DNA from 2 places in the Cellulomonas sp. ES6 genome. Region 2 is predicted to be linked to the other one. Evidence: predicted binding sites of a transcription regulator. Region 2 holds the regulator's gene; the other holds the start of a gene.
What was found. Region 2 encodes Rex, which represses fermentation and respiration genes when NADH is low (regulators of the CRP and FNR family bind a similar motif). Its sites were predicted from a motif close to CTTGTGAANNNNTTCACAAG; they were not measured.
Positions count from the first base shown of each region.

Region 1: pflB (formate C-acetyltransferase) is a predicted target of Rex. The motif match lies at 5,665-5,684, and genes of this name have one in related genera.

Region 1 covers NZ_CP125655.1:75,737-83,384, forward strand. The annotation lists gene P9841_RS00360 (sugar ABC transporter substrate-binding protein) at 1-132, opposite strand, end outside; gene P9841_RS00365 (LacI family DNA-binding transcriptional regulator) at 174-1,220, opposite strand; gene P9841_RS00370 (glycogen debranching N-terminal domain-containing protein) at 1,421-3,487, shown strand; gene dxs (1-deoxy-D-xylulose-5-phosphate synthase) at 3,619-5,523, shown strand; gene pflB (formate C-acetyltransferase) at 5,713-7,648, shown strand, end outside.
Region 2 covers NZ_CP125655.1:1,894,215-1,901,862, reverse strand. The annotation lists gene P9841_RS08995 (GNAT family N-acetyltransferase) at 1-336, opposite strand, end outside; gene P9841_RS08990 (HAD family hydrolase) at 333-1,160, opposite strand; gene P9841_RS08985 (glutaredoxin family protein) at 1,195-1,500, shown strand; gene P9841_RS08980 (redox-sensing transcriptional repressor Rex) at 1,510-2,184, shown strand; gene P9841_RS08975 (YceI family protein) at 2,273-2,827, opposite strand; gene P9841_RS08970 (MarR family winged helix-turn-helix transcriptional regulator) at 2,992-3,525, shown strand; gene P9841_RS08965 (histidine phosphatase family protein) at 3,587-4,243, shown strand; gene P9841_RS08960 (TlpA family protein disulfide reductase) at 4,240-4,842, shown strand; gene P9841_RS08955 (cytochrome c biogenesis CcdA family protein) at 4,893-5,717, shown strand; gene resB (cytochrome c biogenesis protein ResB) at 5,719-7,425, shown strand; gene ccsB (c-type cytochrome biogenesis protein CcsB) at 7,443-7,648, shown strand, end outside.

The DNA of each region.
Region 1 (7,648 bases), 1.8 Mb from region 2:
GCCCGATGCGGTCTCCTCGTCGCCGCTGTCGTCGAACCCGGATCCGCCGCAGGCGGCCAGGGCGAGGACGCCGGCGACGCCGACGGCGGTGGACGCCAGCAGGCGCCGTCCTCGCGTGGGGGTGCTGTGCATGAGGGTCTCTCCTTCGAGGGGGTGGTGCGGGGGCTGCGGGGTCAGGGGGTGTGCGGGGCGCCGGGTCCGTGGGACGAGGCGCGCTCGACGAGGTGCGGGGCGAGCAGGACCGTGCGGCTGCGCGTGCCACCGCCGCCGTCGAGCTGGTCGAGCAGCAGGTCGAGCGCGCGGTGCGCGGCCTCGGTGAGGGGCTGGGCGACGGAGGTCAGGCCGACGGCGGCCGCCACGGGCGTGTCGTCGAACCCGACGACGGCGAGCGGGGTGTCGCGCGAGCGCGCGACCGTGAGCGCGCCGAGCGCGAGCGAGTCCGAGGCGCAGACGACCGCGGTGGGGGCGGCGTCGGCGAGCACGCGCTCGGTGGCCTGCGCGCCCGCGGCGACGCCGTCCGGGACCCGCGCGCGCAGCCGGCGCAGCAGCGAGCCGTCGTGACCGGCGTCCACCATGGCCGCCGCCCAGCCGGACGCGCGGTCCTCGCCGGTGTCGGAGCCGTCGGGCCAGCCGAGGTACGCGATGCGCTCGTGCCCGAGCCGGCGCAGGTGCTCGACGGCGGCCCGGGTGCCCGCGGCGCCGTCGACGTCGACCCACGGGTGGTCGTCGTGGGCCTGGCCGGGCGCCGTCCAGGGGCGGCCGAACGTCACGAACGGCACCTCGCGCTCGGCCAGCCAGGCGGCGCGCGCGTCGTCGCGGTGCGTGCTGGTGAGCACGAACGCGTCGAGGTCCGCCGTGTCGAGCAGCTCGCCGTACTGGGCGATCTCGCGCTCGTCGTCGGGGGCGGTGAACAGCATGACCCGGTAGCCGCGCGCCTGGGCGCTCTCGGTGAGCGCGTGCAGGAACCGGTCGAGCACGGCGCCGTTGATGCCGTCGCGCACCGGCTCCAGCCGCAGGCCCACGACGCGGGAGCGGCCGGTGCGCAGCTGGCGTGCGGCGGCGGACGGCCGGTAGCCGAGCTCGTCGATGGCGCTGCGCACGCGGTCGGTCGTCTCGGGCCGGACCAGGTGCGGCGCGTTGAGGACGTTCGACACGGTCTGGCGGGAGACGCCGGCGCGCTGCGCGACGCTCTCGAGCGTCGGCCTCGTCGTGCTGTCCATCCTGCGCTCCTTCGCGGGCCATATGATCGTTCCAAGTCGGATTGGAGCGATCAAACGATGGGCTCTAGAGTTGCCAGCGGCCCCGGGCGTGTCAAGCCGGGGCACGGTGACGCAGGGTCACGATCAGGTCTCGGCACCTCCTGCGCACGACCCGGCCCACGCCCGACCCCCGCCCGACCGGACGAACGACGAGGTACTCCATGGAGCTCCAGCCCCTGCTGCACGACCTGCTGGTCGCGGTGCACGCCCCGACGCAGGCGTGGTCCGACCGGGACGGACAGATCGGCCTGGTCGGAGGACGTGGCGCCCAGGGCGTCTACCACGGCGACGTCCGGGTGGTCTCCGGCGCCCGGCTCACCGTCTCGGGCGCCGTGCCGGAGGCGGTCTCCTCGGGCGCTGACGGGCCGGGTCGGGCGCGCGCGGTGCTCCTGCCGCGGACCGTGGACGGCCCCGGGGCGGACCCCACGGCCCGGCTGGAGCGCCTGCGCGAGGTGTCGCCGGGCGCCGTGACCGAGACGCTCACGCTGAGCTGCTCGACGCCCGCGCCCGTCGCGGCACGGCTGGAGATCGTGGTCACGCCCGACGGCACGCCGATGGACCGCATCAAGTCCGGCGCCGCCGTCACCGCGCCGCCGGCGGCCGAGCCGGTCGCGGGCGGCGTGCGCTGGCGGGCCGACGACGAGGTGACCGCCGAGCTGGTCGCGCCGGGCGCCCGCGTCGAGGTCGCCGCGGACGGCACGGTCCGCCTGGCGTGGGACGTCGAGGCGACCACCGGCGCGCCGGCGACCGTGGGCTGGACCGTCACCGTCACCGACGCGGGCGGTGTGGTGACGGCGCCGCGCCGCGCGGAGCCGGAGTGGGCCCCGCTGCACGTCGAGGCGGCCGACCGCCGCCTGCCGGCGCTGCTCGACCAGGCGCTCGGCGACCTGGCGACGCTGCGGATGTCCGCGCGCTTCGCCCCCGACGACGTGTTCCTCGCCGCCGGTGCGCCGTGGTTCTTCACGCTGTTCGGACGCGACTCGATCTGGGCCGCCCGGATGCTGCTGCCGCTCGGGACCGAGCTCGCGGCGGGCACCCTGCGCACGCTCGCCGCGCTGCAGGGCACCACGACCGCCCCGGCGACCGCCGAGCAGCCGGGCAAGATCCTGCACGAGGTCCGGCGCGCCGAGCTGTCGATGCCCGGCGAGGGCACCGTGCTGCCCCCCGTCTACTACGGCACGGTGGACGCGACCCCGCTGTGGGTGTGCCTGCTGCACGACGCCTGGCGCTGGGGGATGCCGGACGCCGAGGTCGAGGCGCTGCTGCCCGCGCTGGAGCGGGCCCTCACCTGGATGTCGGACCACGGCGACTCCGACGGCGACGGGTTCCTCGAGTACGCGGACGAGACCGGGCACGGGCTGGCGAACCAGGGCTGGAAGGACTCGGGGGACTCCGTGCAGTGGCGCACGGGCGAGCTCGCGACCGGGCCGATCGCCCTGGCCGAGGTGCAGGGGTACGCGCACGAGGCGGCGCTGGCGGGCGCGGCGCTGCTCGACGCGTTCGGGAGGCCGGGGGCGGCCCGCTGGCGCGCCTGGGCCGCGGGGCTGGCCGACCGGTTCCGGGCGTCCTTCTGGACCGCGGACGAGCGGGGGCGCTACCCGGGCATCGCGCTCGACGCGGACAAGCGGGTCGTCGACACGGTCACCTCGAACATCGGGCACCTGCTCGGGACCGGGATCCTCACCGCCGAGGAGGAGGCGCTGGTCGCGGCGCGGCTCACCGGGCCGGACATGGACTCCGGGTACGGGTTGCGCACCATGTCGACGGACTCCGCCGGCTACTGGCCGCTGCGCTACCACGGAGGAGCGGTGTGGCCGCACGACACGGCGATCGTCGTGCAGGGGCTCGCCCGCGCCGGGCACGCCCGCGAGGCCGCCGCGCTCGCGGAGGGCCTGCTGGCCGCCGCCCAGGGCTTCGACGACCGGCTGCCTGAGCTGTACGGCGGCGACCCGCGCGGCACCGTCCCGCAGGTCGTCCCGTACCCGGCCGCGTGCCGGCCCCAGGCGTGGTCCGCGGCCGCCGCGGTGTCCGTGCTGGGCGCCGCCCTCGGGCTGCGGCCCGACGTCCCGGGCGGGCGGCTCGACGTGCGGCCGCCCGCGCCCGCGCCGCTGGGGGCCGTGGCCGTGGAGGGGCTCCGCCTGGCCGGGCGGCCGCTCGCCGTGCGGGTCGGCGCGGACGGCCGGGCCGAGGTCGCGACCGACGCGCCGGTGGAGGTCCGCACGGCCTGAGCCGGCGCCGGGGCCGGTCCGGCGACGGGCGCGGCGCGGGGGCGGCCCCGGGCCGCGGGGGCGTCGTATCGTGGACCCCTCGTGCCCGCGGACCCCCCTGCGCGGCACGACGGCGACGGGGCGGTGGACGGATGGGACTGCTGGACCGGATCGACTCGCCCGCGGACGTGCGCGCCCTGAGCCACCCGCAGCTGCGCACGCTCAGCGCCGAGATCCGCGCGTTCCTGGTCGACCAGGTGTCGCGGACCGGCGGGCACCTCGGCCCGAACCTCGGCGTCGTCGAGCTCACGCTGGCGCTGCACCGCGTGTTCGACTCGCCGCGGGACACCCTGGTGTTCGACACCGGGCACCAGGCGTACGTCCACAAGCTGCTGACCGGCCGGCGCGACTTCGGCCGGCTGCGCCACCGCGGCGGGCTGTCGGGCTACCCGAGCCGCGCCGAGTCCGAGCACGACGTCGTCGAGAACTCGCACGCGTCCACGGCGCTGTCCTGGGCGGACGGCATCGCGCGGGCCGACGCGCTCGCCGGGCGCGACGACCGGCACGTGGTCGCGGTGATCGGCGACGGCGCCCTCACGGGCGGCATGGCCTGGGAGGCGCTCAACAACATCGCGGACGGCACGGACCGCCGGCTCGTGGTCGTGGTGAACGACAACGGCCGCTCGTACGCGCCGACCATCGGCGGCCTGGCCCTGCACCTGGACGCCCTGCGCACCACCCGCGGGTACGAGACCGTCCTGTCCTGGGGCAAGCGGACCCTCAAGCGCTCCGGGCCGCCCGGGCGGCTCGCGTACGACGCCCTGCACGGCCTGAAGAAGGGCATCAAGGACGTCGTCGCGCCGCAGGGCATGTTCGAGGACCTCGGCCTCAAGTACATCGGCCCGGTCGACGGGCACGACGTCGCGGACGTCGAGTTCGCGCTCCAGCGCGCGCGGGCGTTCGGCGGCCCCGTCATCGTGCACGTCATCACGGAGAAGGGCCGCGGCTACAGCCCCGCCGAGCAGGACGTGGCGGACCGGTTCCACGCGGTCGGGCAGATCCACCCGGAGACCGGCCTGCCGGTGGCGCCGTCGCGCTTCGGCTGGACGGGCGTGTTCGCGGACGAGGTGGTGCGGATCGGGCGCCGGCGCCCCGACGTGGTCGCCCTGACCGCCGCGATGCTCAACCCGGTCGGCCTCGCGCCGTTCGCGGCCGAGTTCCCGGACCGGACGTTCGACGTGGGTATCGCCGAGCAGCACGCCGTCACGACCGCCGCGGGGATGGCCTACGCGGGCCTGCACCCCGTGGTCGCGGTGTACGCCACGTTCCTCAACCGGGCGTTCGACCAGGTGCTCATGGACGTCGCGCTGCACCGCGCCGGCGTGACGTTCGTGCTCGACCGCGCGGGGCTCACCGGGGACGACGGCGCCAGCCACAACGGCATGTGGGACCTGGCGGTGCTCGGCGTCGTGCCGGGGCTGCGCCTGGCCGCGCCGCGCGACGGCGACACGCTGCGGGCCGCCCTGCGCGCCGCCGTGGACGTGGACGACGCCCCCACGGTCGTGCGGTACCCGAAGGGCGCGCTGCCGGACCCGCTGCCGGCGGTCGACGAGGTGGACGGGGTGGACGTGCTCGCCCGCCACGGCGGCACCGCGGACCCGGCCGTGCCGGGCGACCCGGCGTCGCGGTCCGTCCTGGTGTGCGCCGTCGGGGCGATGGCTCCCACCGCGCTCGCGCTCGGCGAGCTGCTGGCCGCCCACGGGCTGCGGGTGACCGTGGTCGACCCGCGGTGGGTCCTGCCCGTGCCGGCCGCCCTGGTCAAGCTGGTGGGGGAGCACGACCACGCGGTCACCCTGGAGGACGGCGTCCGCGAGGGCGGCATCGGCTCGGCCCTCGCGCTGCGCACCCGGGACGCCGGCATCGGCACGCCCGTGCAGGCGTTCGGCGTCCCGCGCCGGTTCCTCGAGCACGCGTCCCGCGACGAGCTCCTGACGTCCCTGCGCCTCACGGCCCCGGACATCGCGCGGGACGTCCTCGCGGCCCTCGCCACCCCCTGACCGCTCCCCGCGCGCGCGGGGCCGGGAACGGGTGACGTGACAGGGCCGGGTGCGTCGCGCGCGCCCACGTGAGCACCGTCACGTCCGTGTTCCCGCTGGTCGGGCGCGGGTTGGGACCTCGGTCCCAAGACATCCCATGACCTCGTGAATAGCGTCACGAGTACGACGTCCTCAGCGAGGGAGCATCACATGTCCACCACCGCAGTACCCCAGTCCGGCACCGACGCCACCGCGGGTGCCTGGAGCGGTTTCGTCACCGGACCCTGGTGTGACGGGATCGATGTCCGCGACTTCATCCAGCGCAACTACACCCCGTACACGGGCGACTCGGCGTTCCTCGCCGGCCCGACGGAGCGCACCACGGGCATCTGGGCGAAGCTCAGCGCGATGTTCCCGGAGGAGCGCGCCAAGGGCGTGTACGACATCGACAACCACACCCCGTCGACCATCGTGTCCCACGCCCCGGGCTACATCGACCAGGACAACGAGCTCATCGTCGGCCTGCAGACCGACGCCCCGCTGAAGCGCGCCATGATCCCCAACGGCGGGTGGCGCATGGTCGAGAAGTCGCTCGAGACCTACGGCTACGAGGTCGACGCCGAGGTCGCCAAGATCTTCACGACGTACCGCAAGACGCACAACGACGGCGTGTTCGACGTCTACCCGCCGAACGTCCGCGCGGCCCGCTCCTCGCACATCATCACCGGCCTGCCGGACGCCTACGGCCGCGGCCGGATCATCGGCGACTACCGCCGCGTCGCGCTCTACGGCATCGACGCGCTGATCGAGGGCAAGCGCCTCGAGCGGCACGAGATGGACATGGAGCCGTCGGTCGAGGACATCATCCGCGACCGCGAGGAGAACGCGGAGCAGATCCGCGCGCTCGTCGAGCTCAAGCAGATGGCCGCCTCCTACGGCTACGACATCTCCAAGCCGGCCACCGACGCCCGCGAGGCCGTGCAGTGGCTGTACTTCGCCTACCTCGGCGCCGTGAAGGAGCAGAACGGCGCGGCCATGTCGCTGGGCCGGGTCTCGACCTTCCTCGACGTCTACATCCAGCGCGACCTCGCCTCCGGTGCGATCACCGAGGAGTTCGCGCAGGAGCTCATCGACGACTTCGTCATCAAGCTGCGCATCGTGCGGTTCCTGCGCACCCCCGAGTACGACTCGCTGTTCTCCGGCGACCCGACCTGGGTCACCGAGTCCATCGGCGGCATCGGCGAGGACGGCCGGCCGCTGGTCACCAAGTCGTCGTTCCGGTTCCTGCAGACGCTCTACAACATCGGCCCGGCCCCGGAGCCGAACCTGACCGTGCTGTGGAGCAACCGGCTGCCCGAGGGCTTCAAGAAGTTCTGCGCGCAGGTCTCGATCGACACCTCGGCGATCCAGTACGAGTCCGACGAGCTCATCCGCACCTCCTGGGGCGACGACGCGGCCATCGCGTGCTGCGTCTCCCCGATGCGGGTCGGCAAGCAGATGCAGTTCTTCGGCGCCCGCGTCAACATCGCCAAGGCGCTGCTGTACGCGATCAACGGCGGCCGCGACGAGGTCTCCGGCAAGCAGGTCGCGCCGGTCAGCGCCCCGGTCGAGGGCGACGTGCTGGACTACGACGACGTCGCGGCGAAGTACGACAAGCTGCTCGACTGGCTGGCCGAGACCTACGTCGACGCGCTCAACTGCGTGCACTACATGCACGACAAGTACGCGTACGAGCGCCTCGAGATGGCCCTGCACGACCGGACGATCCTGCGGACCATGGCGTGCGGCATCGCCGGCCTGTCGGTCGTCGCGGACTCGCTGTCGGCCATCAAGTACGCCAAGGTCACGCCGGTGCGGGACGAGGACGGCCTGGTGACGGACTACGTCATCGAGGGCGACTACCCGAAGTACGGCAACGACGACGACCGCGCGGACGACATCGCCGTGGGCATCACCAAGGCCTTCATGGAGAAGATCCGCCACCACAAGACGTACCGGAACGCGCTGCACACCCAGTCGGTGCTGACCATCACGTCGAACGTCGTCTACGGCAAGGCCACGGGCAACACCCCCGACGGCCGCCGCGCCGGCGAGCCGTTCGCCCCGGGCGCCAACCCGATGAACGGGCGCGACTCGCACGGCATGC
Region 2 (7,648 bases):
GTAGCACTTGCTGAGCTCGACCGTCGGGCGCAGCGGGACGACGGCGGCGACCTCCGGCGCGTACGGCTCGCCGGCCACCAGCAGCGTGTAGCCGACCAGCTCGCCGTCGTCGTCCGCGACGAGCACGTCGCGCGCCGGGTCGGCCAGGTGGTCCGCGAAGTGGGCGGTCGTCAGGTGCGCCGCGACGAAGGCGGCGTGGTCCTCAGGGGTGGACGACGGCGGGCACGCGAGCGGGAACGTCGCGGCGGCGAGCCCGGCCACCGCGACGGCCTCGTCCGGGCGGGCCCGGCGCACGGTCGCGCCGGGACGGTCCGGCGTCGGCCCGACGGCGCTCACCGGCCGGCCCAGCGGGCCCGCAGCGCGCGGCGGACGGCGCGCACGACCAGCCCGACCACCCACACGGACCCGGCGACGGTCGCCGCGTCGACGCCGCGACGGGTGGCGTTGCGGCGGCCGCGGAACTCCCGCACCGGCCAGCCGACCTCGGCCGCGTGCCGCCGGAGCCGCCCGTCGGGGTTGATGGCGCACGGGAAGCCGACCTCGGACAGGATCGGCACGTCGTTGGTGGAGTCGCCGTACGCGAACGACTGCGACAGGTCCACGCCCTCCCGCTCGGCGAGCGCGCGCACCGCGGACGCCTTCGCCTTGCCGTGGAGCAGGTCGCCGACCAGGCGGCCGGTGTAGAAGCCCTCGCGGTGCTCCGCCACGGTGCCGATCGCCCCGGTGGCGCCCAGGCGCCGCGCGATGAGGTCGGCGATCTCCACGGGGGTCGCGGTCACGAGCCACACCTGGTGGCCGGCGCGCAGGTGCTGGTCGAGCAGCCGCTGGGTGCCGGGGAAGATGCGCAGGGCCAGCACCTCGTCGTAGATGTCCTCCGCGATCGCGACGACCTCCGCCACGGACCGGCCCTGCATGATCTCGAGCGCCCGCTCCCGGACCTCGTCGATCTGCTGCCGGTTCTCCCCGAACGCGAGGTAGCGCGCCTGGTGCCCGGCGAACCGCACGATGTCGGAGCTGCGGAAGAACCCGCGCCGGTACAGGCCGACCGCCAGGTGGAACGAGCTGGCGCCCCGGATGATCGTGTTGTCGACGTCGAAGAAGGCGGCCACCCGGCCCGGCTGCACGGCGGCGCCGGTGTCGGGCTCGGAGGGCTCGGGCACGCCGCCACTGTAGCCAGATGCCTACGCTCGTGCCGTGCAGCCCACCGGTCCCCTCGTCCCCGCCAGCCCCGTCCCCGCGCGCGTGGTGCTCTACGTCCGCGCGGGCTGCCACCTGTGCGACGACGCCCGCGCGGTGGTCGCCGCCGTGGCCGCCGAGCGCGGCGCGACGTGGGCCGAGGTCGACGTCGACGCCGGGGGCGTGGTGCCCGACGGCCGGTCCCTCGCGGACGTCCACGGCGAGCTGGTGCCGGTGGTCGAGGTGGACGGCGCGCGGGTGGGCTACTGGCAGATCGACGCCGACCGTCTGCGGGACGCGCTGGCAGCGCCGCCGACCGCCTAACCTGGGGGGGTGCGAGCCCTGCCGCCGACCACCGTCGCCCGCCTCCCCGGATACCTGCGCTCCCTGGGTGGCCTCGCCTCGGAGGGCGTGACCACCACCTCGTCCGACCAGCTCGCGGAGCTGGTGGGCGCCTCGCCCGCGCAGCTGCGCAAGGACCTGTCCTACCTCGGGGCGGGCGGGCGCCGCGGCGTGGGGTACGAGGTCGACCACCTGCGCAAGCAGATCGCCGGCGCGCTCGGCATGGCCGAGGAGCGCCAGCTCGTCATCGTCGGCATCGGCAACCTGGGTCACGCGCTCGCCACGTACTCCGGGTTCGCGGACCGCGGGTTCGTGCTGGTCGGCCTGTTCGACACGCACGCGGATCTGGTGGGGACGCGCGTCGGCGGCCACGTGGTCCAGCACGTCGACGAGCTGGAGCGCGTCATCGACGAGACGGAGGCCAGCGTCGCGGTCGTGGCGACGCCGGGCTCCGCCGCCCAGGCGACCACCGACCGGCTCGTCGCGGCCGGCATCACCGGCATCCTCAACTTCGCGCCCCGCACCGTGCGGGTGCCCGACGGCGTGGACGTGCGGGAGGTGGACCTGGGGTCGGAGCTGCAGATCCTCGGGTTCCACGCGCGGCAGCGGGCCCGTCGTCCCGCCGCGGCTCCCGCCGCCGAGCCGGAGCCGGTCGCGGCGGACTGATCCCGGCCCCGCACGGGACCCCGGACGTGCACGAGGGCCCGGTCGCGGCAGGGGGTGCGCGACCGGGCCCTCGTGGACCAGGGGGAGGTCAGGCCTGCTTGATGGCCGAGACCTCGAGGGAGATGACGACCTTGTCGCTCACCAGGACGCCGCCGGCCTCGAGGGCCGCGTTCCAGGTGATGCCGAAGTCCTTGCGGGAGATCGTCGTGGTGGCGGAGAAGCCGGCGCGCTGGTTGCCGAACGGGTCGGTGGCCGCGCCGCCGAACTCGACGGCCAGGTCGACGGACTGCGTCACGCCGTGGATGGTCAGGTCGCCGGTGACGACGTAGTCGTCGCCGTCGGGGCGCACGGCGGTGGAGGTGAAGGTCCACTCGCCGAAGGTCTCGACGTCGAAGAAGTCGGCGCTCTTGAGGTGGCCGTCGCGGCCGGCGTCGTTGGTGTTGATCGTCGTCGGGTCGAGCGTCGCGGTCACGGCGGACAGCGTGAGGTCCTCGGCGACGGTGATCGCGCCGGAGGTCACCGCGACGGTGCCGCGGACCTTGGAGATACCCGCGTGGCGGACCGTGAAGGACGCCTCGGTGTGCGAGGGGTCGAGGGTCCAGGTGCCGGCGGTGAGACCGGTGGGCAGCGTGGTGACGGACATGGTGCCTCCTGCATTGGTTGAAGCGTCAACTGCGGTTAGTTGAGATTTCTACTACACTGCGGACGAGGGCGCAACACCTGTGGGACGATCAGCGACCGACGTCACAGTGCGGGCCCGTGCGACCGCGGCAGCCCGCCGGGGACGCCCCGGGAGGAGGACCGGCGATGAGCAGCGCCACGGAGCAGACCACGCGCGCGACGCGCGCCCACGACGACGTCCGCTGGCTGTCGGCGGACGAGCAGCAGGCCTGGCGCGCGTACCGCGACGGCACGGCCCGGCTGATGGACGTCCTCGCGCACGACCTCGAGGAGCAGACCGGGCTGTCGCTCGGCGAGTACGAGGTCCTGGTCCGGCTGTCCGAGGCGCCCGGACGCACGCTGCGCATGTCCGAGCTGGCCGGCGAGCTCGCCCACTCCCGCAGCCGGCTCACGCACACCGTGCGCCGCATGGAGGCCGACGGGCTCGTCGAGCGCGCGCCGTGCCTCGAGGACGCGCGGGGCGTGAACTGCACCATGACGGACACGGGCTGGCGCCGGCTCGTCGAGGCCGCCCCCGCGCACGTCGAGTCCGTGCGCGAGCGCCTGGTCGACGTGCTCACCCCGCAGCAGCTCCAGGCGCTCGGCGACGCGATGGCCGCCGTCGGCGCCGCGCTGCAGGCCGGGTGCGCGGCCGCCCTGGCGGACGCCGAGCGCGCGTAGCCGGCGGACGGCGGCCACCGGCCCGGCCCGAGCACCCAGCCGGGTTTGCGAGACTGACCCCATGGTCGCGACCACCATCCACCTCATGCGCCACGGCGAGGTCCACAACCCCACCGGCGTCCTGTACGGGCGGCTGCCCGGCTACCACCTGTCCGCGCGCGGGCAGCAGATGGCCGAGCGGGTGGCGGCGTACCTGGCGGGCGACCTCGGCTCACCGCGCCGCGACGTGACCGTGCTGGTCGCCTCCCCGCTGCAGCGCGCGCAGGAGACCGTCGCGCCGATCGCCGCGGCCCTCGACCTGCCCGTCACGACCGACGAGGGCCTGCTCGAGGCCGAGAACCGCTTCGAGGGGCTGACCTTCGGCGTCGGCGACGGCTCCCTGCGCCACCCGCGGCACTGGCCGCTGCTCGTCAACCCGTTCCGGCCGTCCTGGGGCGAGCCGTACCGGCAGCAGGTCGCGCGCGTGCTCGGCGTCGTCGACCGCGCCCGCGAGGCCGCGCGGGGCCACGAGGCGGTGCTCGTCAGCCACCAGCTGCCGATCTGGGTCACGCGGCTCGCGCTCGAGGACCGTCGCCTGTGGCACGACCCCCGCCGGCGCCAGTGCTCGCTGGCCTCCCTGACGTCCCTCGTCTACGAGGACGACCGCCTGGTGCGCGTCGGCTACACCGAGCCGGCGGCCGACCTGCTGCCGGGCGCCTCCGCCGTGGCGGGCGCATGAGGGTCCCCGCCAGGCCGCGCGCCGCCGCGCTCGCCGCCGCCGTCGTCGTCGCGCTCGCCGGCTGCTCCGCGGGCGGCGGCACCGGCACGGGGTCCGGCGACGACGTGCCCGACCAGGGCTACGTCTCCGGCGACGGCTCGGTGACCCAGTGGGAGCCGGGGGACCGCCAGGGCCCGGTCGAGGTCGCCGGGTCGGACTTCGCCGGGGACCCGGTCGACACCGCGGACTGGCGGGGCGACGTCGTGGTGCTCAACACCTGGTACGCGCAGTGCCCGCCCTGCCGCGAGGAGGCGCCGGACCTCGTGGCGGTCGCCGAGGACTACGCCGACCAGGGTGTGCACGTGCTCGGCATCAACGGGGTGGACGACGCCGGGGCGGCCGAGTCGTTCCAGGACGCCTTCGACGTCCCGTACCCGAGCATCGACGACCGGGAGAAGCGGGCCGTCGCCGCGCTCCAGGGCGTCGTGCCGATCCAGGCGACCCCGACCACGGTCGTGCTCGACCGCGAGGGGCACGTCGCCGCGCGGGTCGTGGGCCTCGTGGAGGGCTCGACGCTGCGGGCCCTGGTCGACGAGGTGCTGGCCGAGGACGCGCCGTGATCGCCGCCGACGTGGGGGACGCGTTCGCGCAGACCGCCGCCTCCGGGTCGCTGCTCGCGGCGGTGCCGGTCGCGCTGCTGGCCGGCCTGGTGTCCTTCGCGTCGCCGTGCGTGCTCCCGCTCGTCCCCGCCTACGTCGGCTACCTCGGCGGGATGTCCGCCGCGACCGCGCCGCGCCCGGCCCCCGCCCCGCGGGCCGTCGCGACCGCCGCCGGACCCGCCCCGCTGGACCTCGCGGCCCACCTGCCCGCGCAGCCCGCGCTCGCCGGGACCCCGGCCCCGCCGCCCTCGCGGAGCCGCGTCGTGCTGGGCGTGCTGCTGTTCGTCGCCGGGTTCACCGCGGTGTTCCTCGCGTACGGCTCGCTGGCCGGGACGCTCGGCTCGTTCCTGCTGCGCTGGCAGGACCCGCTGTCGCGCGTGCTCGGCGTCCTGACGGTCGTCATGGGCCTGGCGTTCCTCGGGCTGCTGCCGTTCCTGCAGCAGGACCGGCGCACGCTCGTCGCCCCGCGCGCCGGGCTGTGGGGCGCGCCCGTGCTCGGGGTGACGTTCGGCATCGGGTGGACGCCGTGCATCGGCCCGACGCTGGCCGCGATCCTGCTGCTCTCGCTCGACGGCGGGTCGCCGGGCCGCGGGGCGCTGCTCGCGCTCGCGTTCTGCGCCGGGCTCGGGCTGCCGTTCGTCGCCGTCGCGCTCGGCCTGCAGCGCAGCCGCCGCGCCCTCGACCAGCTCGCCCGGCACCGCCTGGCGATCATGCGCGTCGGCGGCGGCCTGCTCATCCTGCTCGGCGTGGCGCTGGTCACCGGGCTCTGGTCCGCGTGGGCGAGCTGGCTGCAGGGCCTGCTCACCGGCGCCCAGCCGTTCGTCCCGGCGGTGTGACGTGACCGAGCGACCGACCACCGGCTACCGGCCCGAGGGGCTCGAGGACGCGTTCGTCGACGGCGCCCCGCCCGCGCCACCCGCCCCGCCCGCGGCCGCCGGCACCCCGCCCGGCGGCGAGGCCCCGCAGCTCCCGGCCCTCGGCCTCGTCGGGTGGCTCCGCTGGGGCTGGCGGCAGCTCACGTCCATGCGCGTCGCGCTGCTGCTGCTCATGCTGCTCGCCGTCGCGGCCGTCCCCGGCACCGTCTTCCCGCAGCGGCCGCAGGACCCGGCCCGCGTGGCGACCTACCTGAGCGACCACCCCGACGTGGGGCCGCTGCTGGACCGGCTCGGGTTCTTCGACGTGTACGCGTCGGTCTGGTTCTCCGCGATCTACCTGCTGCTGTTCGTGTCGCTCGTGGGCTGCATCCTGCCCCGCAGCCGCACCCACCTGCGGGCGCTCCGGGGGCGGCCGCCGCGGGCGCCGCGCCGGTTCGACCGGTTCCCGGCGCAGGCGGCGCTCGCCCTGGACGCCTCGCCGCAGGAGGTCGCCGAGCGGGCCGCCGCCGCGCTGCGCGGGCCCCGCTGGTGGCGCCGGTTCCGGGTGGACGTCCGCGACGAGGGCGCCGGCGTGTGGAGCGTCGCCGCCGAGCGGGGCTACCTCCGCGAGACCGGCAACCTCGTGTTCCACCTCGCGCTCGTCGGCCTGCTCGTCGCGATCGCGACCGGCCAGCTCCTGCACTACCGCGGCCAGGCGATCGTCGTCGAGGGCCGCGCGTTCGCCAACACCCAGAGCGACTACGACAGCTTCGAGGCCGGCAGCGCGTTCCGCCCGTCCTCCCTCGAGCCGTTCGCGCTGCGCCTCGACTCGTTCGAGTCCCGGTTCGACCCCGACACGCTCCAGTCGCGCGACTTCACCGCCCGGGTCACCGTCACCGAGCCGGGCGCCGACCCGGTGGCCGACACGATCAAGGTGAACCACCCGCTCGAGGTCGGCGGCGCCAAGGTGTACCTGCAGGGCAACGGCTACGCGCCGCAGGTCACCGTGCGCGACGCCACGGGTGCGGTGGCGTTCGAAGGGGCCGTGCCGTTCCTGCCGCAGGACACCGTCTACACCTCCCAGGGCGTCATCAAGGTGCCGGACGTGACCACCGGGCCGCAGATCGGCCTGCAGGGCGTCCTGCTCCCCACCGCGCAGCAGCTCTCCGACGACATCTGGCGCTCCGTCGACCCGCAGCCCACCGACCCGCTGCTCGCGCTCGCCGTGTGGACCGGGGACCTCGGGCTGGACGACGGCATCCCCCAGAACGTGTACCAGCTGGACGAGTCCGGGCTGACGCAGGCCACCGGGGAGGACGGCCGGCCGCTCACGCTCTACGTGCGCCCCGGCGAGACGGTGGACCTCCCCGACGGCCTGGGGACGCTGACGTTCGACGCCCTGCCGCGGTTCGTCGCGCTGGACCTGCGCCACGACCCGTCGCTCGCGTGGGTGCTGACCTTCGCGCTGCTGGCGTTCGCCGGCCTCGCGGCCTCGCTGTTCGCCCCGCGGCGGCGCGTGTGGCTGCGGGCGTCGTCCGCCCCCGAGGGGGACGAAGGTCCCGGGTCAGGTCGTACAGTGGTCACCGCCGCGGCCCTCGCGCGCGGCGACGACGTCGGACTGCAGGCGGAGCTCGACCGGGCGGTGGACCGGCTCCGACCGGCCGGGCGCGACCTGCCCGCCGCCGGCTGACCCGGAAGGTGGAGGACATGGCACTGGGCGACATCAGCACCCTGCTCGTGTGGGGTGCGGCGACGGCGTTCACGATCGCCCTGGTCGCGTACTCGGTCGCGCTCGCCCGTGTGGCCGACGTCGCCTCCCGCGAGCACCGCGCCGCCCGGCAGGCCCGCGTGGCCGCCGCCCGGCAGGCCCGCGTGGCCGCCCGGGAGGCCGTGGGCGCAGGCGGGCCGTCGTC